Regions from separate parts of the Streptomyces boetiae genome, predicted to be linked through region 2. Evidence: riboswitches for the same ligand, from Rfam matches in the RefSeq annotation. Region 2 holds a riboswitch; the other holds the start of a gene.

Region 1 (10,604 bases), on a different contig from region 2:
CGTGCCGTCGTTGATCAGCTCGATCGCCACGCGCTCGTCCTCCAGCAGCGCGGCGATCGGGCCGGGGGAGCGGTGGGCGAGCGGCGGCATGGCGTTGAACAGGTGCGTGGCCACGGCCGCGCCCGCCTCGATGGCCCGCCGGGTCACCTCGTACGTCGCGTCCGTGTGGCCGACGGCCGCCAGCACGCCGTGCTCGCGCAGCAGCCGCACCGCCTCGATGCCGCCGGGCAGCTCGGGCGCCAGGGTCATCATGCGCGCGGTGCCGCGCGCCGCCTCCAGCAGCTTGCGCACGGCCGCCGGGTCCGGCTCGCGCAGCAGCGAGCGGTCGTGCGCCCCGCAGCGGGCCGCGGCGATGAACGGTCCCTCGAAGTGCAGTCCCGCCAGCTCGCCCTGCTGCACCAGCTCCGCCAGAACGCCCGCCTGCGCGGCCAGCTCGCCCAGCTCGCCGGTGACCAGGGAGGCCACCATCGTGGTCGTGCCGTGCCGCCGGTGCGTGGCGATGACGCGCAGCGCCTCCTCGGGCGTTCCGGCGGAGAACGACGCGCCTCCGCCGCCGTGGACGTGCAGGTCCACGAACCCGGGCAGCACCCAGTGCCCGGCCAGGTCGAGCGTTGCCGCGCCGCCGTCCCGCGCCGCCTCGGCCGCGAACCGCCCGTCCCGCACGACCACCCGCCCGCCGTCCACCACCCCGCCGGGCCGTACCACGCGGGCTCCCGCGAGCACGAGCCCCTGCCCGGTGACGCCCGCGGCGCCGGGGGCGTCCGTTGTCCGGGCCTGGCGCGCGGGGCTCACGGGGTCGCCTCCGCGAGTCGGGGCCGGGGCGCCGGAGGCGCGAGCAGGTCCCAGGCCAGCAGCGCGGCGCCCAGGCAGCCGGCCCCGTCGCCGAGGGCGGCGGGCAGCAGCCGGGGCATCCGCTGGAAGGTGACCTTGGCGGCCAGCGCGGCGCGCAGCGGCGCGAGCAGCGTCTCGCCCGCCCCCGCGAGCCCGCCGCCCAGCACGATCGCGGCCGGGTCCAGCAGCCGGACGGCCGTCAGCAGCCCGTCCGCCAGGCCCTCCACGGCCTCCCGCCACAGCGCCGCGGCCCGCGCGTCCCCGGCCTGCACGGCGGCCACCGCGTCCGCGGCGGTCGCGCCCGGCGTGCCGGAGACGGCGGCCCAGGCACGGCCGACCGCGGCGGCCGAGGCCACCGTCTCCAGGCAGCCGGCCTGGCCGCAGCCGCACCGGGCGCCGCCGGGCCGCACGATCACGTGGCCGATCTCGCCGGCGGCGCCGTTCGCGCCCGGCTCGGCCCGGCCCTCGATGCCGATGGCGCCCGCGATGCCGGTGCCCAGCGCCACGAACAGGAAGCGCTCAAGACCAGCGCCCGCCCCGAGCCGGCCCTCGGCCAGCCCGCCCGCGCGCACGTCGTGCCCCACGCGCACCGGGATGCCGCCGAGCCGTTCGGCCGCGAGGCGGCGCAGGGGAACGTCCCGCAGGCCGAGGTTCGCCGACCAGACCGCGATCCCCTCCCGCTCGTCCACGACGCCGGGCACGACGATCCCGGCGGCGGCCGGGGCGCGGCCCAGGCGCTCGGCGCCCAGGGCCCCCAACTCGGCCGCGAACTCCAGCGCCGCGTCCACCAGCGCGCCGGGCCCGCCGGGCCCGTCGGCCGGCGGCGTGGCCCTGCGGGCCTGGTGCAGCGGGCGGCGATCCGCCCCGATCAGCGCGCCCTTGAGCACGGTCCCACCCACGTCGAGGGCGAGCACGTGGGCACTCTCCTGAGGTTCCTGGCCACTCACAGCCGCCAGTCTCACCCGAACACGCCCAAGAGGTCTAGTCCACTACCGCGCGAGCCGCGCGCAAGCGGCGCCCACGGCCGCACACAAGCCCCGCGACGCCGGCCGCCCGCCCCCGGCACTCCCACGCGCCGGGCGTATCGCGCGCCGCGCGGGCCGGGGCGGCGCGGGGCCCGGGCCGTCTCCGGGGGCGGTCGTCCGAAGCGCCGGGAGGCGACCCGCGCGGCGCACCGATGGCCCCCGGACGGCCGCCCGGTCCCGGCGCCCCCACGCGCCCGGCGCGTGCCGTGCCGACCCGGCGCCCACGGCAGGGTGCGGGCAGGCGACGAGCCGACGCTGGCGATCCGCCGCGCGCCGGAGGCGCGAACCGCGCCGCGCCCGCCGCGCCCGCCTGGGGGCGGCCGGCCGTCCGGCCGTTGTCAGTGGCGGCTCCTACACTCGGCCTCGTGGACGCACAGCAAGGCAGTCAGGGGGAGCCGGCCGGCGGAGGGGAGCTCTCGGAACGGGAGCGGGCCGTGCTGGGGGTCGAGCGGCGGTCCTGGGGCGCGGCGGGGGCCAAGGAGCGGGCGATACGCGAGCGCCTCGGCATCTCCCCGACCCGGTACTACCAGCTCCTGAACGCCCTGCTCGACGACCCGCGCGCCCTTGCCCACGACCCGGTGACGGTCAACCGCCTGCGCCGGCGACGCGAAGCGCAGCGCCGCGGGCGCACAGCGTAAGGTCATGTTCATGCCTTCCTCAGCGCCGCCGCCCCGGCTCCCCGAGCCCGCCACCGACACCGGCCGCGCCGGCCTCGCCGCGCTCCTGGCCCGCCCCGGCCGTGCCCTGATCGCCCTCGACTTCGACGGCACCCTCGCGCCGATCGTCCCCGACCCCGAGCAGTCCCGCCCCCACCCCGACGCCCAGCCCGCCCTGCGCCGCCTCGCCGGGCGGGTCGCCGCCCTGGCCGTGATCACCGGCCGTTCCGCCGAGGTGGCCGCCCGCCTCGGCGGCTTCGCCGGCCACCCGGAGCTCTCCGGCCTCGTCGTGCTCGGCGCCTACGGCGCGGAGCGCTGGGACGCCGCCACCGGCCGCCTCCACCGCCCCCCGCCGCACCCCGGCGTCGCCGCCGCCCGCGAGGAGCTGCCCGCCCTCGTGGACGGCACCGGCGCGACCATCGAGGACAAGGGCGGCGCGCTGGCCGTCCACACGCGCCGGGCCGAGGACCCCTCCGGCGCGTTCGCCGCCCTGCGCAACCCCCTGGCCGACCTCGCCGCCCGCCACCGCCTCGCCCTGGAGCCCGGCCGCCTCGTCCTGGAGCTGCGCCCACCCGGCATGGACAAGGGCCGCGCCCTGACCGACCTGGCCCGGGAGACCGGCGCCGAGGCGGTGCTGTACGCGGGCGACGACCTCGGCGACCTCGCCGCGTTCGAGGCCGTGGCCAAGCTGCGCGACGCGGGCGTCGCCGGCCTGCGCGTGTGCAGCGGCAGCGCCGAGGTCGCGGAGCTGGCCGCCGCCACCGACCTCACCGTCGACGGCCCCGAGGGCGTCGCCGCCCTCCTCGCCGCCCTCGCCGACCGCCTCCCGCCCGCCTGAGCCCGAAGCCGCCCCAACGCCCGCCCCAACGCCCGCCCGCCGCCGTCGAGATGGTGGGGCTGGCCCCACCCCCCGGACACCGGGCGGCCGGATGGCCGAAGGGGGCCCGCGTTGCCTACCGTCTGCTGTCATGAAGCTGCTTTTCGCAGGCAAGGGCGGACGGACGGGATGGACGCGGCTGGCCCTGGCCCTGGCGGGCGTCGGGGCGGTCGGCACGGCGACGCTCCTCGGCGTCGGACCGGGAGCGCAGGTCGCCCCGGCCGCGCCCGCCGCACGCGGGGACGGGGGAGGGCAGCTCGCCCGCGACGCCCGCGCCGTGGAGCGCACCGGCGCCACCGCCGTCCTCGCCGAGACCGCCCAGGAGAACGGCCGCGGCTCCCGCGCCCGCGCCGGCACGCAGGACACCCCGGCCCCGTACGACTCCTACTACCGCATCGGCAGCGACACGAAGACGTTCACCGCCGTCGTCGCCCTCCAGCTCGTCGGGGAGGGAACGCTCAGCCTCTCCGACACCGTCGAGGAGTGGCTGCCCGGCCTCGTGAGCGGCCAGGGCAACGACGGCAGCCGGATCACCCTGCGCCACCTCCTCCAGCACACCAGCGGCCTGCCCAACTACACCGACGTCCTCTTCGAGGACCCCGACGCCCTCACCCCCGAGGCCTACCGCGCCGAACGCTTCCGCGTCCGCACGCCCGCCGAGCAGGTCGCCCTCGCCATGACCCGGCGCCCCGGCTGGCTCCCCGCCCCGGACGAGACCCGCTGGGCGTACTCCAACACCAACTACGTCCTCGCCGGGATGATCATCGAGGCGGCCACCGGCCACACCTGGGAGCGGGAGGTCCACGAGCGGATCATCGAACCCCTCGGCCTCGCCCGCACCCTCACCCCCGGCACCTCCGCCTACGTGCCGCAGCCGACCGCGCCCGCGTGGACCCAGTTCCCCGGCCGCGAGGACCTGACCGACACCACGGTGGCCACCGGCGGCTGGGCGGACGGCGGCATCATCAGCACCACCGGCGACATGAACACCTTCCTGCGCGCCCTCCTCGGCGGCCGGCTGCTCGCCCCGGACCTGCTGGCCGAGATGCAGCGCACCGTCCCCGCCGAGGACTTCGCCTCCCGCCCCGGCTCCCGCTACGGCCTCGGCCTCGCCTGGCGCCCGGCCCCCGGCTGCCCCGACGGCCTGTGGTTCCACGGCGGCAGCTCCTTCGGAACGATCTCCGAAACGGCCGTCACCCCCGACGCGACCCGCTCCGCCGCCGCGGCCGTCTTCACCTACCGCATCGGCGCCCCCGGCCGCCAGCACGCCCAGAACGAGGCCACCTACGACCTCATCGAGAACGCCCTCTGCGACTGACCGAGCCCCTCCGGGGCCCGGTCCCCCCTGCGGACCGCCGCCCCGGCCGACCCCTCCGCCGCCCGCCGTGCGGCTGCCGCCAGGCGCGTAGCCGCCATCCGGCGCACGGCAGGGCCCCGGCGCTCCGCCGCCCCCGGCCGCCGCCTGGCGCCCGGCCCGAGCCGGGGCCATCGCACGGCAGTGGCCCGGCCCACCGCCGCCGCGGCCTTTCCCTCGTAGCGGCCCGGACGCGCGGGCATCGCCCGGCGCCCCGGCGCGAGCCGGGAGCCGCCCGGCATCGCGGCGCGCGGCGTGGCCGTTGCAGGGCGGGGGCCCAGCGCACCGCCGCTGCCGCGGCCGTTCCGTGGCCGCTCGGCGCCCCGCGCCCTGGCCGTCCGGGCGTCGCCCGGGTTCCGGCGCGAGCCGTGGCCGACCCGCCAGCCCGGCACCTACTCCTCGATCGCCCCGCCGATGCGGCGCAAGTGGCGGCGGAAGGTGTACGACGGGTCCGCCGCGCGCCGTGCCAGGTACGCGTCGAAGGACGTCTGCACCCGCAGCGTCTCCCCGGCGAGGATGCGGCGGGCCTGCTCCCGCTCCGTCGCGTGGATGCCCGCGGCGGCGTCCAGCACCTCCGAGGCCTGCTCCGCCGCCACGAACAGCACCCCGTCGTCGTCCCCGAACACCACGTCGTCCGCCGTCACCACATGCGGCCCGAAGCGCGCGCTGACCAGCGCCTCCGGCTCGGCCGGGTCCACCCGCACCGGCCCCGCCGGAAGCGCCCCGTAGCTGAAGACCGGCAGCCCGATCTCCGAAAGCTCCCGCGTGTCCCGGTGCAGCCCCCAGATCACCAGCCCCGCGACCCCCGCCGCCCCGGCCTCCAGCACCGCGAGGTCCCCGACGCACGCCTCGTCCGTCCGCCCGCCGTTGTCCACCACGAGCACGTCGCCCGGCCCGGCCGCGCCGAAAGCCTCCAGGAAGACGTCCACGCTCCCGTAGTGCCGCGCCGGCAGCGCCCGCCCCGCCAGCCGCTGCCCGGCCGTCACGGGAACGATCCCGGCCGGCGCCGCCCGCAGCTCAACGCCCAGCCGCACGCACGCGTCGGCCACCAGCGCCGTGGACAGCCCCGCGAAGTCAGCCGGCACGGCCTCAGCCGCCCAGCGCCGCGAGCTGGTCAAGGAACCACGCCCGGGGCGGCAGCGCCGTCGCCGCCTCCGCCAGCCGCTTGGACCGCCCCGCCCGCTCCTCCGGCGCCATCGACAGCGCCCGGTGCAGCGCCTCCGCCGTCCCCGCGATGTCGTAGGGGTTGACCAGCAGCGCGTCCTCGCCCAGCTCCGCCGCCGCCCCCGCCTCCCGCGAGAGCACCAGCGCGCAGCCGCGCTCGGAGACCACCGGGACCTCCTTGGCGACCAGGTTCATCCCGTCCCTGATGGGGTTGACCAGGGCGACGTCCGCCATCCGGTAGGCGGCCAGCGAGCGCGCGAAGTCGTCCTTCACGTGCAGGACCACCGGCGTCCAGCCCTCGGCCCCGAACTCCTCGTTGATCTCCGCCGCGACCCGCGAGACCTCCGCGGTGTAGTCCCGGTAGACCGCCAGGTCCTGCCGCGAGGGGTAGGCGAACGCCACGTGCACCACCCGGCCGCGCCACTGCGGCCGGTCGGTGAGCAGGCGCCGGAACGCCAGCAGGCCGCGCACGATGTTCTTCGACAGCTCGGTGCGGTCCACCCGGACCACGGTCCGCCGGTCCCCGACCTGCTCGCGCAGCGCGGCCAGCCGCTCGTCCACGTCCGGGCGGAACGCCCGCTCCCGCAGGAAGTCCGCGTCCGCGCCGAGCCCGTGCACGCCGAGCCGGGTCGTGCGCCCGGCGTGCGCGACGGCGCCCGCCGCGGAGGCTCCCGCGGCGGAGGCGCCCGCCGGGGAAACGTCCGCGCCCAGCACGTCGGCGCAGCAGGCCGCGAACGCCCGCGCCCAGCGTTCGGTCAGGAAGGCGGCCCGGTCCGCGCCCAGGATGCCGAGCAGCACCTGCCGCGCGACCCGGTCGGGCAGCACCCGGAACAGCTCCGGCGGCGCCCACGGGGTGTGCGAGAAGTGGCCGATGCGCAGGTCGGGGCGGCGCTCGCGCAGCAGCCCGGGCACCAGCGCGAGGTGGTAGTCCTGCACGAGAACGGCCGCCCCGGGCCCGGCCTCCTCGGCCAGCGCGTCCGCGAAGGCGGCGTTGTACGCCTCGTACGCGGCCCAGCGCTCCTCGAAGGCCGCGTCGAAGACGGGCTCGAAGGGCGTCTGGTACAGCAGGTGGTGGACGAACCACAGCACGGAGTTGGCGATGCCGTTGTAGGCGGCGTCGAAGGTGGCGGCCGGGATGTCCAGCATCCGCACGGCCTGCCCCCCGGTGTCCGCCGCATCCAGGCGCCCGCCGGGCCCGGCGCGCCGCGCCGCCTCCCGGTCGCCCTCCCCGAGGGCCGCGCACACCCAGGTCCCCGCGCCCTCGCCCAGCGCGCTCAGCCCGGACACGAGCCCCCCGCCGCCGCGCCGGGCACTCAGCACCCCGTCCGCGCCGACCGCGTAACTCACCGGCCCGCGATTCGACGCGACCAGCACCTCGGTACTTCCAGCGTCACTCACGGCCGGAGGCTAGCCAACCCCTCCCCCCGGGAAACGTGTGCCCCCTCACACGCGCCGCCCCCATCACCCACGCGGTCCCGGACGATGACACTCCGTGCGCACCGCCCGCGGCCGGGCGTCGGTGGTGGCCCTCGGCAGCACGCCTGCGGCGGGCACGCGCGCCGGAGCTTGGGACTACGCCCGCGGCGGGCGTTGCCCGGCCGGAGGCGGGGCCGCCTGCGCGCATCCGCACCCGGCCCCGCCTCCGGCGCACCCGACACCTTTGAGGCACGGGCCCACCCCCGCTCGCCGCAACGCCGGCCGCAGGCGTGCGCCGCGCCCCGGGGCGTCGCCGGGGAACGTCGCAGGCGATCGCCCCGCGCCCCCGGGGCTCCCGCGGGCGCCGGCGCAGCCGGGCCCCGCAGAGCCGCCCGCCGCAGGCGACCCGGCGCCGCCGCGGCCCCGGCGCTCGCCGCAGGCGAACGCGCACCGCGCGCCGGCCGTGGAACGCCCGCCGCAAGGCGAACGCACACGCCAAGGCCCCGGGGCGGCGAGCGCCCCGGGGCCCCAGGCCGGGCAGTCGGCTACGCCGCCCTGCGGGCCGCGTACTCCGGGATGCTGTTCATCGGGGGGCGCTCCTCCGCGTCGATGGGGTGGGTCTGGGGCGTGAAGCCTCCGTCGTCGGTGCGCTGGAACTGGGTCAGGCCCAGGCGGTTCGGCAGGACCGAGCCGGGGAGCCGGACCTGCGCGGTGCGCAGGATCGCGGCGGCCATCCGCCCCAGGGCCTGGCCGTCCTGGTGCCGGTGCTTGCGCACGCCCACATCCACCTGCCCCAGCGCGTCGAGCCCCGCCAGGTTCAGCGTGTCGATGAGCATGCCCAGCTCCACGCCGTACCCGACCGGGAACGGCAGCCGTTCGAGCAACGACCGGCGCGCGGCGTACTCGCCGCCCAGGGGCTGGACCACGCCGGCCAGCTGCGGCCAGTGCAGGTTCAGCAGCGGGCGGGCGACCAGCTCGGTGACCCGGCCCCCCTGGCGGGCCCCGCCGGGGTTGTCGCCGAGCGGTCGGTCGTACATGGCCTTGACCAGTTGCACGCTCGGCTCGGTGAGCAGGGGCCCGAGGATGCCGGAGACGAATCTGGAGTCGAACTCCCGCAGGTCGGCGTCCACGAAGCAGACGATCTCGCCGCTCGTTGCCAGCAGTGAGCGCCAGAGCACCTCCCCCTTGCCGGGTGCCGTGGGCACTCTGGGCAGGATCTCGTCGCGGTGGACGACCTTGGCGCCCGCCGCGGCGGCCACCTCGGAGGTGCGGTCGGTGGACCCGGAGTCCACCACCATCAGTTCATCGATCAGTGGCACGTCTTCCATCAGGTCGCGCCGGAGCGCTTCCACGATGGCGCCGACGGTCGCCTCCTCGTTCAGCGCGGGGAGAACCACGCTGATGCTGCCAGCCGCGCCTGCTGCTCGCTTCGCGCTCAACAGCTGCGGCAGCGAGCGGTCAGCGGCGTCCCAGGACCGGCGGCTCAGCCACTCCTCTGCCTCTTCCAGCACGAATGTCGCTCCTGTTCGCGTTCGGCCACGATTACTCCGTATGGCCGTATCTGCCCCTTCTTGGCGCAGTCCGAACCCACCGTTGCCACGTTTTTTCGGGATACTTCCGACCTCTCGGATGAGTCGTTTGTGACGGTTGTGACGAGTTCCCGCTCGTTCTTCTCTCTATCCGCTCTCTCGTGGAGTCTCGTGGCATCTCGTGGCGTCTCGCGGATCGGACGGCCCGGGCCATTGTGGGGGGCGTCCGTTACAGTCTCGAACAGCGCAGGTGTCCTCCGCATATCAGGACCGGCGCTCCACAACCGCATACAGCTCATCCAGAGGGGCAGAGGGAACGGCCCGTTGAAGCCCCGGCAACCCTTCCGCCGGCACTCGCCGCACGTCGCGCGAGGCTCCCGGTGGGGAAGGTGCCAATTCCGTCCCGCGGCGAGAGGCGTCGCGGGGAAGATGAGGAGAGGGGCCTCGCCACCCATGTCTGTGCTGTCCACGCAGTCCGCGTCCGACTCCGCACGCACCGCGACCACCGCATCCGGGAACACCCCGGGTACCGCCGGCGTCGACCTCGGACCCGCCGCCGCCCTCTCGTGCAGGGAGTGCGGGGAGCGTTACCCGCTGAGTCCGATATTCGCCTGTGCGTCCTGTTTCGGCCCGCTGGAGATCGCTTACGACCTCCCCGCGGGCGACCCCGAGGCCCTGCGCCGCCGCATCGAGGCCGGCCCGGCGAGCGTGTGGCGTTACGCCCCGCTGCTGCCCGTGCCCGCCGACGTGGCCGCCAAGCCGAACCTCAACCCCGGCTGGACCCCGCTGGTCCGCGCCGACCGCCTGGCCGCCGAACTCGGCGTCACCGGCGGCCTGTTCGTCAAGGACGACTCGGGCAACCCCACCCACTCCTTCAAGGACCGGGTCGTGGCCTGCGCCGTCGAGGCCGCCCGCGCCTTCGGCTTCACCACCCTCTCCTGCTCCTCCACCGGCAACCTCGCCGGCGCGGTGGGCGCCGCCGCGGCCCGCGCGGGCCTGCGCTCCTGCGTCTTCATCCCGCACGACCTGGAGCAGGGCAAGGTCGTCATGGCCTCCGTCTACGGCGGCGACGTCGTCGGCATCGAGGGCACCTACGACGACGTCAACCGCTTCTGCAGCGAGCTGATCGGCGACCCGGCCGGCGAGGGCTGGGGGTTCGTGAACGTCAACCTCCGCCCGTACTACGCCGAGGGCTCCAAGACCCTGGCCTACGAGATCTGCGAGCAGCTCGGCTGGGAGCTGCCCGACCAGCTCGTGGTCCCGATCGCCTCCGGCTCCCAGCTCACGAAGATCGACAAGGGGCTCAAGGAGCTGATCGCGCTCGGCCTGGTGCCCGAGAAGCCCTACCGGATCTTCGGCGCCCAGGCCGAGGGCTGCTCGCCCGTCTCCCAGGCGTTCCGCGCCGGGCACGACGTGGTGCGCCCCGTGCGGCCGGACACCATCGCCAAGTCCCTGGCGATCGGCAACCCGGCGGACGGCCCCTACGTCCTGGACATCGCCCGCCGCACCGGCGGCGCCGTGGAGGACGTCACCGACCCCGAGATCGTGGACGCGATCCACCTGCTGGCCCGCACCGAGGGCGTGTTCGCGGAGACCGCGGGAGGGGTGACGGTGGGCGTGACGCGGAAGCTGATCGCCTCCGGGGCCCTGGACCCCGCGAAGACCACCGTCGTGCTGAACACCGGCGACGGCCTCAAGACCCTGGACGCGGTGGCGCCCACCGCCGGTCCGTCCGCGATCATCCGTCCGAAC
Region 2 (10,604 bases):
CGGGCCCGCCGCCGCACCGGCCGCCGGGCCCACGGCCGGCGCCGCGGCCCTGCTGCGGCTGCTGCGCGACGGGCGCCCGCGCACCCGCGCCGAGCTGGTCGCCGAGTCCGGGATGGGGCGCTCCACCGTGGCCGAGCGGATCGACACCCTCCAGGCCGCCGGGCTGGTCGCGCAGGCGGAGAACGCCCCCTCCACCGGCGGCCGTCCGCCCTCCGCCTTCGTCTTCAACCCCGCCGCCCGCGTGGTGCTGGCCGCCGACATCGGCGCCACGCACGCCAAGACCACCCTCACCGACCTCTCCGGCGCGGTGCTGGCCGAGGAGGACCTGCCGCTGGACGTGGCCTCGGGCCCCGAGGCCGTGCTGAAGCAGGTCTGCGGGTGCGGCGAGGTCCTGCTGGAACGCTCGGGCCGGGCGCGCGCGGACCTGCTCGGGGTCGGCCTGGGCCTGCCAGGACCGGTCGAGCACGCCTCGGGCCGGCCCACCAACCCGCCGATCATGCCCGGCTGGGACGGCTTCGACGTGCCGGCCTTCGTCCGCGAACGCCTGGACGCCCCCGTCCTGGTGGACAACGACGTCAACATCATGGCCCTGGGCGAGCACCGCACCCACTGGCCGTCCTGGCCGCACATGATCTTCGTCAAGGTCGCCACCGGCATCGGCAGCGGCCTGATAGCCGACGGGCGCCTGCACCGCGGCTCCCAGGGCGTGGCGGGCGACATGGGTCACGTGCAGCTCCCGCACGCCTCCGACGTGCCCTGCCGCTGCGGCAACCTCGGCTGCCTGGAGGCCGTGGCCAGCGGCGCCGCCCTGGCCGCCCGCCTCACCGGGATGGGCACCCCCGCCCGCACCAGCGCCGACGTCGTCGCGCTGGCCCGCAGCGGCTCGGTCCCCACCCTGAAGCTGGTCCGCGAGGCCGGCCGCCACATCGGCGAGGTGCTGGCCACCGCCGTCAGCTTCTTCAACCCCTCCGTCATCGTGATCGGCGGCGCGCTCTCCCTGGCCGGGGAGCACCTGATCGCCGGGGTCCGCGAGGTCGTCTACCGCCGCTCCCTGCCCCTGGCCACACAGGATCTGAGGATCGTGCAGTCCCGCGCGGGGGAGCGGGCCGGCGTCTCCGGCGCCGCCCTGATGGTCGTGGAGCACGCCTTCTCGCCCGAGCACCTTCCCGCCGCCCTGGCCGCGCCCGGCGCGGCCTGAGCCTGGGGGGCGGCGCGACGCACGCGCACCGCCCCCAGGCCGCCCGGATGCCGGAGCACCTGTGGCGGTTGCCCGCCCCCGGACGCAAGGTGAACGCGTGACTCCGCTCCCCCACCTCAAGGAGGGGGGCTTCCAACCCGGAGGTTGCGGTCCAGCCCGAACCGACCCCTCTCGGGGCGAGAGACAAATCACCAGTTCAGGGAAGCGATTCCCCCACCGGCTCAAGCCGGTGGTCTCCTCGCAAGGAGACAGATGGGAGATCCGGCACGGCGGGAGGCGGCCTACGCCCTCGTCGCGGCGGCGGTGCGCGCGCCGTCCTCGCACAACACCCAGCCCTGGGCGTTCCGCCGCGGCGCCGGAGCGCTCCTGCTGTACGCCGACCGCTCCCGCGGCCTGCCCGCCAACGACCCCCTCGGCCGCGAGCTGCACATCAGCTGCGGCGCGGCCCTGCTCAACCTCCGCCTGGCCGCCGCCCACCACGAGCTGACCGCCGACGTCGAGACGCTGCCCGACCCGGCCGACCCCGGCCTGCTGGCCCGCGTCACCCTCACCCCGGGCGCCGGGCCGCCCCCGGCCGAGGAGGAACGCCTGCACGCGGAGATCGGGCGCCGCCGCACCGTGCGTTCCCGCTTCGCCGCCCGGCCCGTCGCCGCTCCCGCGCTGGACCGGGCCGCGCGCGCCGCCGGGCGTGAGGGCGCCCGCCTGTTCCTCCTGCCCCCGGGCCCCGCCCGCCGCTCCGCCGCCGCGGCCGTGCGGGAGGGCGCCCGGCGGCAGTTCGGGGACCGGGCCTGGCGCCGGGAGCTGGCCTCCTGGATCCAGCCGCCCTCGGCGGGCGAGGGCCTGACCGTCCCCGCCCGCGCCGCCCCTGCCGCCCGCGCGCTGATCCGGGCCGCGAACCTGGGGCGCGCCGCCGGGAGACACGACGCCCGCCTGCTGCTGGCCGCGCCCGCCGCTGCCGTTCTCGCCACCGAGGAGGACGGGCGCGCCGCATGGCTGGCGGCGGGGCAGGCCCTCCAGCGGGCCCTGCTCAGCCTGGCCGCCGACGGCCTGGCCGCGGGCTTCGTCAACCAGCCCTGCCAGGTGGGTCCGCCCCTGCGCGGTCGCATCCGCGACGCGGCGCGCGGCGGCGCGGAGGGAGCCCACCCGCAGCTGCTGTTCCGCGTCGGCCACCCGGCGGCGCGCCCCGCGGACTCCCCGCGCCGCCTGGTCGCCGACGTCCTGCTGCCCTGAGGAACGCCCGGCCACCCGGCCGCGTGGCCCGTGGCCAGATCGGGCCACGGTCACGAGTGACAGCGATCGGGGCCCGGCCCCGCCGTCCGGCGACCCTCCTTTCGCGGGCGGGGTGCCCCGGGTGATGACCAGGCCGCAGACAACCGAAGTCTGCGGCAAGCGCGGCCTCCCGAGGTGAGTCCGTATGACGACGTGTGTCACGCCCCCCCCGGCCCGCCGGGGGCGGCCACCCCCCACGCGGGAACGCCCGGCCTGACGCGGACCGGGCGGCAACCGGGGTGAGAATGGCCCGCATGAAGATCACGCACTACGGGCACGCCTGTGTGCTCGCCGAGCTGGAGACGCCCGCCGGGCCGGCCCGCGTCCTCTTCGACCCCGGCGCCTACGACCAGGGGTTCGAGGAGCTGACCGGTCTCGACGCGGTCCTGATCACCCACGAGCACCCCGACCACCTCGACGCCGGGCGGCTGGCCGCGCTCCACCAGGCCAACCCCTCCGCCCGCGTCCTCGCCGGGCCCGGGGCCGCCGCCCGGCTCGCCGAGGCCGGCATCGCCCACGCCGAGCCGGCCGACGGCGCGAGGGTCACCGTGGCCGGGGCCGCCCCCGTGCGGGCCGTGGCGGGCGAGCACGCCGTCATCCACCCCGACCTGCCGTGCGTGCCCAACACCGGCTACCTGCTGGGGGATTCGCTCTACCACCCCGGCGACGCCTTCACCCTCCCGCCGGGCGAGGTGGACGTGCTGCTGCTGCCGACCGGCGGCCCTTGGATGAAGGCGTCCGAGGCCATCGACTTCCTGCGGGCCGTCGCCCCGCGCGTGGCCGTTCCCGTGCACCAGGCGGGCCTGGCGGACGTCCACCGGGACCTGCACTACCACCTCTTCCGCACCCTCGGCCCCCAGGGCACCGAGGTCCGCGTCCTCACGCCGGGCGTCGCCGCCGCGCTCTGACGCCGCCGGTTCCGCGTCCTCAGCCCGGCAGCAGCTGCTCGCTCCAGATGATCTTGCCGCCGCCCGCGTACCGGGCGCCCCAGCGGTGCGTCATCGCCGCGACCAGCTGGAGGCCGCGGCCCGTCTCGTCGAACAGCGAGGGGTGGCGGATGCGCGGCGTCGCCTCGCTGCCGTCCGACAGCTCGCAGGTCAGGGTCCGGCTGCGGATCAGCCGCAGCGTCAGGTGTCCCTCGGGGCCGCCGACGCCGGTCGCATAGCGCACGGCGTTCCCCGCCAGCTCGCTGACCACCAGCTGGGTCGACGTCACCAGGTCGTGCAGGCCCCAGGCGGTCAGCTGCTCCCGGACCAGGTCCCGGGCCCGGCCCGCCGCCACCGGTGCGTGCGGCAGCTCCCAGCGGGCGACGGCCCCGCGCGGCAGGCGGCGGGTCCGCACCGCGAGCACCGCCGTGGTGCCGTCCCGGCCCGGATGCGCGGGCAGCTCCGAGGCGGTCAGCGCGTCGCAGAGGCTGCCCAGCCAAACCGGGTCGCGCCGCTCGGCCGGCGCGGAGGCCGCCGCCGCGTGCCCCAGCACCTCCGCCAGCCGGGCGCGGCCGGAGCCGTCGGCCAGCAGGTTGGCGGTGCAGCACACCAGCACGCTGCCCTCGGGCAGGGTCAGTTCGCGGGTCTCGTACGGCAGCATCTCCGCGCCCAGCGGCGGCCCGCCGGGCATCGCGGGGAACTCCGTGCGCCCGTCCGGGTGCAGGACCGCCGGGCCCGGCTGACCCGCCCCGGCCAGGGTGCACACGCCGGTCGTCGGGTCGTACACCGCATACAGCACCGTGGCCGTCACCGTGCGGCCCAGGTCGGCGGTGATGTCGCTGACCGCGTCCCCGAGGTGGGCCAGCAGGTCGTCGGGCGGGTAGTCCAGCGCCGTCAGCGAGCGCACGGCCGTGCGCAGGCGGCCCATGATGATGGCCGAGTCCAGGCCGCTGCCGGGAACGTTGCCGATGACCAGGCCGACGCGGTCGGCGGAGAGCGGGACCACGTCGTACCAGGAGCCGCCCACCCCCTCCTCGCCCCCGGGCCGGTAGCGGGCGGCGGCGGTGAGCGCGGGCAGCTCCGGCAGGACCCGCGGCAGCAGGGCGTCCTGGAGCCGCTCGGCGCGGTCCCGCTCCGCCTCGAACAGCCGCGCCCGCTCCAGGGCTTGGGCGATCAGCCCGCTGAGGGCCAGCAGCAGGCCCCGGTCGTCCGCGGTGAACTCCTCGGCCTCGGGCCTGCTGAGCACGCAGGTGCCCACAACGTGCCCGCTGGCCTCCAGCGGCAGTACGGCCCAGGACCGCTGGCCCCCCGCGCGGACCGCCCCGGCCAGGTGCGGCCACCGGCGGCCGAACTCCTCCGGGTCGCTCAGGAACAGCGGCTCCCGCGCGTGGGCCGGGCCCGGCGCGCCCGAGGACTCCCAGCGCCGCAGCCGTTCGACGAACTCCCGCGGGTGCCCGGCCGTGCCCACCAGCACCGGAGCGCCGTCGCGCAGGGTGTGCACCACCAGGCCGTTGGCGCCGAAGGGCGGCAGCACCAGCCGCGCGACGGCGTCCACCACCTGCCCGGGGGTGAGGGCCTGGGCCAGCGCGGCGGTCAGCCGCTCCACCCGCCGGGCGCGGTCGGTGGCGGCCTGGCGGCCGAGCTGGCCCTCGGTGACGTCGGCCAGGACGACGACCAGGAGGCCGGGCGGCACGGGCATCATCCGCAGCCGGTACCAGCGCGTGCCGCCCTCGCCGTCGTGGCGCACGGTCTCCTCGGCGGGCTCGCCCTCGGCCACGACCTGTTCGAAGGTCGCGCGCAGCCCGTCCGGTCCCGGCATCGCCTCCCAGGGCGCGCCCTCCTGCCCCTCGCACCCCTCGCGCCGCCGGATCGCCTCGGCGGCGGGGTTGGCGTCCAGCACCCGCCAGGTGCGGGCGTCCAGCAGGAAGAACGCGTCCGGCAGGTGCTGGAGCACGGACACGGCGGTCGCCCCGTCGAGGTGGGGGGAGGGGGCCTCGGGGCGCGGCGGCCGTTCGCAGGGACCCGTCATGGGCGCACCTCCGCAGGCGAGGGGTCTCCAGCGTTCCCCCGCCGGGGGCGGGCCGCCAGCGGGGGCGGCCGTTCGTGTGTCCGCGCGGGCCGGCCGCGGGCGTTCACCCCGGGCGTTCACCCCGGGCGCTCGCCAGGGCGAACGTCCGAGGCGAACGTCCGGGGCGCGCGGAACCGCCCGGCGGTCTCCGGACGGGGGACCGGTGACCGCCGGGCGGTGGCGTGCGGGAGCGGTCCCGCGGCGTCAGCTGCCGCCGCGGATCACCTCGAACTCGGCCAGGACCGGGGCGAGCCCGTCGACCGGGGAGCAGGTGGTGCGGAAGGTCTCCAGCGGCCCGATGTCGCCGTCCGCCCGCCGCAGGGTGACGGTCAGCCGCAGCTCACCGGCGGACAGCTGGGCGGGGCCGGCGGTGGTGAAGCGCACGGACTCGGCGTCCACCGTCCCGGTGGTGACGAGCGGGGGGAACGGCAGGGCGAGGGAGGCGTTGATGCGGGCGAACTCGGAGGTGCCGACGAGGGTGCGGTCCTCGCCGCCGGGCCCGTCCACCGCGAGGTCGAACGCCCCGCTGCTGTCGATCACGGGGGTGCCGATGAGGGCGAACGCCTGGTGGATGTTGCCGGCGTACGTGACCGTGACGGGCGTGTCGAAGCTCACGTTCTGGCCGACCGAGACGGTGTCGGGCACCTGCGGGCGGAAGGCGACGGTCACCGGGCTCTCGCCGATGAGCGGGAAGAGGCAGGTGTAGGAGCCCAGGACCGTGCCGGGCGGCGGGCCGCCGGCCACGTCGAACTCCGCGAGGACCGCGTTCTGCCCCGGCGTGAGGACGCAGGAGGAGGTGAACGTGCCCAGGCCGGTGGGCGAGCCCGAGGCGTTGCGCGGCGTCAGGGTCAGGGACAGGTCGCCCGCCACCACGGAGGCCGGGCCGGGCTCGGGGATGGTCACCTCGTAGGAGCCGTCGACGGGCAGCACGAGGGGGGCGGTGGCCGAGGTGGGGACGGTGGGGTCCTCGGGGAAGGGCAGGGGGACCTCGAGCGGGATCTCCCCGCCGGCATGATGGACCGTCATCTGGGCGCGGACCGTGCCCTCGATGCTGGTCGCGCCGACCAGCCGCATGGCCTCGGCGGAGATGGGGGAGAGGTTCAGGACGCCCTCGACCCGGATCGTGGCCGGCTCGCCCGCGGTGATGTCCTCGGGGACGTTCACGTCGATGAGGGCGGTCGCGGGCTGGTTGCCCACCAGCGGCAGCGTGCAGGTGTACGCGAGCGGCTGGTCGGCGGGCTCCGCGTGGGCCGTGCCGGCGGCCAGCGGGAGCGTTGCGGAAGTGAGCAGGGCGGTGAAGAACAGCCCCAGCATGGCTCTGGGGGATCTGAATTTCCCTCGGTGGATGCGCATGAGCACCTTTCGTTCCCGATTCCGAAAAGGCCGTGCCCGTTCCCGAGCGGGTAGCGGGCAGGCCCCCATCGGCCCCGGTCCTGCCCCTCGCCCGAGGCCGCCTCGGTGGTGTCGCGCGTGCCGGAAGCCTCTTTCCGCACGTCAGGGGCGTGCGCCGGCTCCGGGGAGCGGTGTGCCCCGTCCGCGCGCGGGCGCGACGGAGTGGGCGCGGCCTCCCTACTGGACGTGCACAAGAAAAGTACGGGCGGCGTTTTCGGCGGGTCAAGACGCGGGCGGATGAAGGGTCAGCGCGGTTGCGGGCGGCCCTTTTTCTTGTCCCGCTCTGAGCAAAAGCTCGGTTTTCTCGGGACGTTGTGTGCACATCGAACTACAACCCCCCGCACGGCGAGCGCCGAGCGGCGGCGCTCCCGGCCCGGAAAGCGCCGCCGCGGCCCGTGGCCGGGCGCTCAGGCGCTGCCCGGCCGGCCGGCCGCCGCCAGGAGGTCGCCGGTGGTGGTGAGCTTGACCCGGGGCCGGCCCGTCCTGCGGCCGTTCTCCCGCTCGGTACGGTCGATGGCCTCCGCGCCGCGCCGCCCCAGCGCCGCGGGCTGCCGGTGGCGCACCAGGCGGCCGAACTCCCGCCCGCTGCCCTTCGGCCGCGGCAGCCGCCCGGCCTCCGCGTCCTCCAGCAGGGCCTCGACGGTCTCCGCGGCGCAGCGCCGGTTCGCCCCGATGCCGCCGCTGGGCCCGCGCTTGGTCCAGCCCACGACGTACAGCCCGGCGCGGGGCCGCGCGGAGCCGGGGTCCAGGACCCGGCCGCGGTCGTGGGGCACGGTCCCGGTCGCGGGGTCGAAGGGCAGGCCGGCCACGGGCCGCGCCCGGTAGCCGATGGCGCTGAGGACCAGCCCGGCCGGGACGGTCTCCTCGGTCCCCTCGCCCGGCCCCGTGACCCGCAGCCCCGTCACCCGCCCCGGGCCCGTGACCTCGGCGGGCGCGGTGAAGAACCGCAGCACGATCCGCCGCCCCTGAGGCGGAGGCGCCGCCCAGTCCACCGCCTCCAGGGGAACGCCCTCCAGCAGCGCCTTGGTCTCCGGGTCCGCCGCGATCTCCTCGCGCACCCCGGGCCGGTCGTCGATCACCAGCCGCACGCCCGGCAGGTGCTTGAGGGCGTGCAGTTCGGGGCGGGTGTAGGCGGCCTCGCGGGGGCCGCGGCGCCCGAGCAGCACGACCTCGCGCAGGGAACTGCCCTCCAGCGCGGCCAGCGCGCGGTCGGCGATGTCGGTGCGGGCCAGCGCCGCCGGGTCCAGGACCAGCAGGCGGGCCAGGTCCACCGCGACGTTGCCGTTGCCCACCACCACGGCCCGCTGGACGCCGTCGAGCGCCACGCCGGGCGAGTGCGCCTCGGGGTGGCCGTTGTACCAGGCGACGAAGCGGTCCGCGGTGGCCGAGCCCGGCAGGTTCTCGCCGGGGATGCCGAGCGAGCGGGAGGCGCCCGCGCCCACGGCGTAGACCACGGCGTGGTGGTGCGCGGCCAGCTCCTCGGGCGTCACGTGCGTGCCGACCTCGACGTTGAGGACCATCCGCAGCCGCGGGTGGCGGGAGAGGCGGGCGAAGGTGTCGCCGATCCGTTTGGTGTCCGGGTGGTCGGGGGCCACGCCGTAGCGCACCAGGCCGCCGGGCACCGGCAGCCGGTCCAGCATCGTCACCTCGGCGCCGGTCCTGCGCAGCAGCTCCTGGGCCGTGTAGTACGCCGCGGGTCCCGTGCCGACCACGGCGATCCGCAGCCCGGTGCCGCCGTCCGGCAGGGCCCGGGGGAACTCCACCGCGCCCCAGCTCTCCTCGGCCGGGCGGCCGGCGTAGTACCGCTCGGCCAGCTCGGCGTAGACGCGGTTGCCCGGGTCGAGCAGGTCGCCCGGCACGATGGCGTCCACGGGGCAGGCGTCCGTGCAGGCGCCGCAGTCGATGCAGGTGCGCGGGTCGATGTACAGCGTCTCCGTGGTCCCGAAGTCCGGCTCGCCGGGCGCCGGGTGGATGCAGTTCACGGGGCAGACCGAGACGCAGGAGGCGTCGTTGCAGCAGGTCTGCGTGATCGCGTAGGCCATGGTGGTCGGGCGTCCTTCTCGGGTGCCGGCTTCTCGGGGGCCGGGCGGGGCCGTTGCCGCCGGGGCGGTGCGGCAACGGCCGTCGGCGGTCGTCAGATGAGGTTGATGCGCCGGTAGAGCGCCATGGCAGGGCGGGTCAACAGCCCGACCTCGCCCAGGAAGGCCACGAGGTTGGCCGCGCCGGAGCGCATCATCGCCTTGTGGTGCTCGTTCCCGCGGGCCGCGCGCACGGCCTCGTCGGCGTCGAGCCCGGCCGCGGTGTAGACGTCCTTGTTGACCATGCTGGTCACGATGAAGTAGGCGACCACGGCGACGCTCAGCGCGCTGGCCTGGACGCGGGCCCGGCCGGCGCCGTCCAGCCGCTTGCGGACCTCGGCGCGGGCGAACCGCATGTGCCGCGACTCCTCGACCACGTGGATGTGGCTGGTGGTGCGCACCAGGGGCAGGACGTTCTCCCCGCGCATGGCGTCGCGCTGCATGAGGTCCAGGACCTCCTCGGCGACCAGGATGGAGGCGTAGGCGACCTCGGCCACGGCCACGGTCTTGAAGATCCGGCCCAGCTCCCGCACGGTCAGCGGCGGGGTGTAGGCGGTGGCGCCCATCTTGGCGCAGGCGCGGGCGAACATGATCGAGTGCCGGCACTCGTCGGCGATCTCGGTCAGCGCGAACTGGAACTCGGCGGTGGAGGGGTCCTTCGCGTACTGCTCGCGGAGCACCATCTGCTGGAGGATCATCTCGAACCAGATGCCGGTGCTCATGATCGAGCACACCTCGTGCCGGGTGAGCAGGACCCGCTGCTCCTCGGACATCCGCTCCCACAGGGGCGTGCCGTAGAGGGTGCTCCACTCGGGGTTGAGCCCGTGGTGCGCCGGGTCGAGGGGGGCGTCCCAGTCGACCTCGGTCGCCGGGTCGAACGACAGCCTCGCCGAGGACTCCAGAAGCCGGCGCGCCACGTCCTCCGCCTCGTCGGCGCTCCTGCTGCCCGCCACCGTGCTGCTCATGATCGCTCCCTTCGACAACGCCGTCGCTCTTGTTGACATTCAATCTAACAGCGCGCGGCGTGGCTCGGTAGAGCCTCGGGGCAGAAGGTTTGCGAAGAGATTCCGGGCACGTTGCGACGCGTTGCCGCGCCCGCGCCCTCAGCGGTGGTGCTCGTAGTCGCCCCAGGCCGCGCGGCGGGAGGCGCCGGGGTCGTGGGCGAGGCGGGGGCGGGCGTCGATGACCAGGACATTCCGGGCGGGCGGGGCGTAGGCGGGCCACTCGGGGCCGGGGTGCCCCTCGCGGGCGAAGGCCGACCAGTGGCGTTGAACGTCCCGGGTGACCGCGCGCAGCGCGGCCCGGCCGCCCAGGGCGGTCGCCGCGCGGCCCGCGGGAGTGTCGGCCGCGCCGAAGACGGCCAGCAGCTCGGTGCCGTGGGTGGCGCCCAGGCCCGCCAGGCGCAGCAGGCGCGGCGCGAAGTCGTAGCGGTAGACGAACACGGGGGAGTGGCGGGCGTGGCCCTCGGCGCAGCGCAGCGCCGGCTCCCAGAAGACCACGTCCCCGCCCAGCTCGACCGCCGCCCGGCGGCCCGGCCAGCCCGGATAGGCGGCCAGGATGCGGTCGCGCACGTCCGCGCCCGTGGCCGCGAACATACCCTCGATCCGGGCCCTGCTGGTGGGGATGACGTCGAAGACCAGCGGGAACAGGCGCCCCTCGGCGGCCGTGGTGCC

What was found. Region 2 has a riboswitch for S-adenosylmethionine ahead of RM780_RS24315 (MBL fold metallo-hydrolase). Riboswitches for the same ligand answer to the same signal wherever they lie in the genome.
Region 1: another riboswitch for S-adenosylmethionine. It lies ahead of thrC (threonine synthase); the one in region 2 lies ahead of RM780_RS24315 (MBL fold metallo-hydrolase).

Annotation. Positions count from the first base shown of each region.
Region 1 covers NZ_JAVREN010000001.1:137,651-148,254, reverse strand. The annotation lists gene nagA (N-acetylglucosamine-6-phosphate deacetylase) at 1-723, opposite strand, end outside; gene RM780_RS00670 (ROK family protein) at 789-1,778, opposite strand; gene RM780_RS00665 (DUF3263 domain-containing protein) at 2,222-2,494, shown strand; gene otsB (trehalose-phosphatase) at 2,499-3,350, shown strand; gene RM780_RS00655 (serine hydrolase domain-containing protein) at 3,481-4,707, shown strand; gene RM780_RS00650 (RraA family protein) at 5,136-5,828, opposite strand; gene RM780_RS00645 (alpha,alpha-trehalose-phosphate synthase (UDP-forming)) at 5,833-7,305, opposite strand; gene RM780_RS00640 (glucosyl-3-phosphoglycerate synthase) at 7,869-8,834, opposite strand; SAM riboswitch class I at 9,145-9,288, shown strand; gene thrC (threonine synthase) at 9,306-10,604, shown strand, end outside.
Region 2 covers NZ_JAVREN010000054.1:4,608-15,211, reverse strand. The annotation lists gene RM780_RS24325 (ROK family protein) at 1-1,198, shown strand, start outside; gene RM780_RS24320 (Acg family FMN-binding oxidoreductase) at 1,451-2,428, shown strand; SAM riboswitch class IV at 2,477-2,596, shown strand; gene RM780_RS24315 (MBL fold metallo-hydrolase) at 2,722-3,375, shown strand; gene RM780_RS24310 (ATP-binding SpoIIE family protein phosphatase) at 3,395-5,422, opposite strand; gene RM780_RS24305 (DUF6801 domain-containing protein) at 5,666-6,775, opposite strand; gene RM780_RS24300 (FAD-dependent oxidoreductase) at 7,261-8,895, opposite strand; gene RM780_RS24295 (AurF N-oxygenase family protein) at 8,988-9,896, opposite strand; gene RM780_RS24290 (carboxylesterase/lipase family protein) at 10,035-10,604, opposite strand, start outside.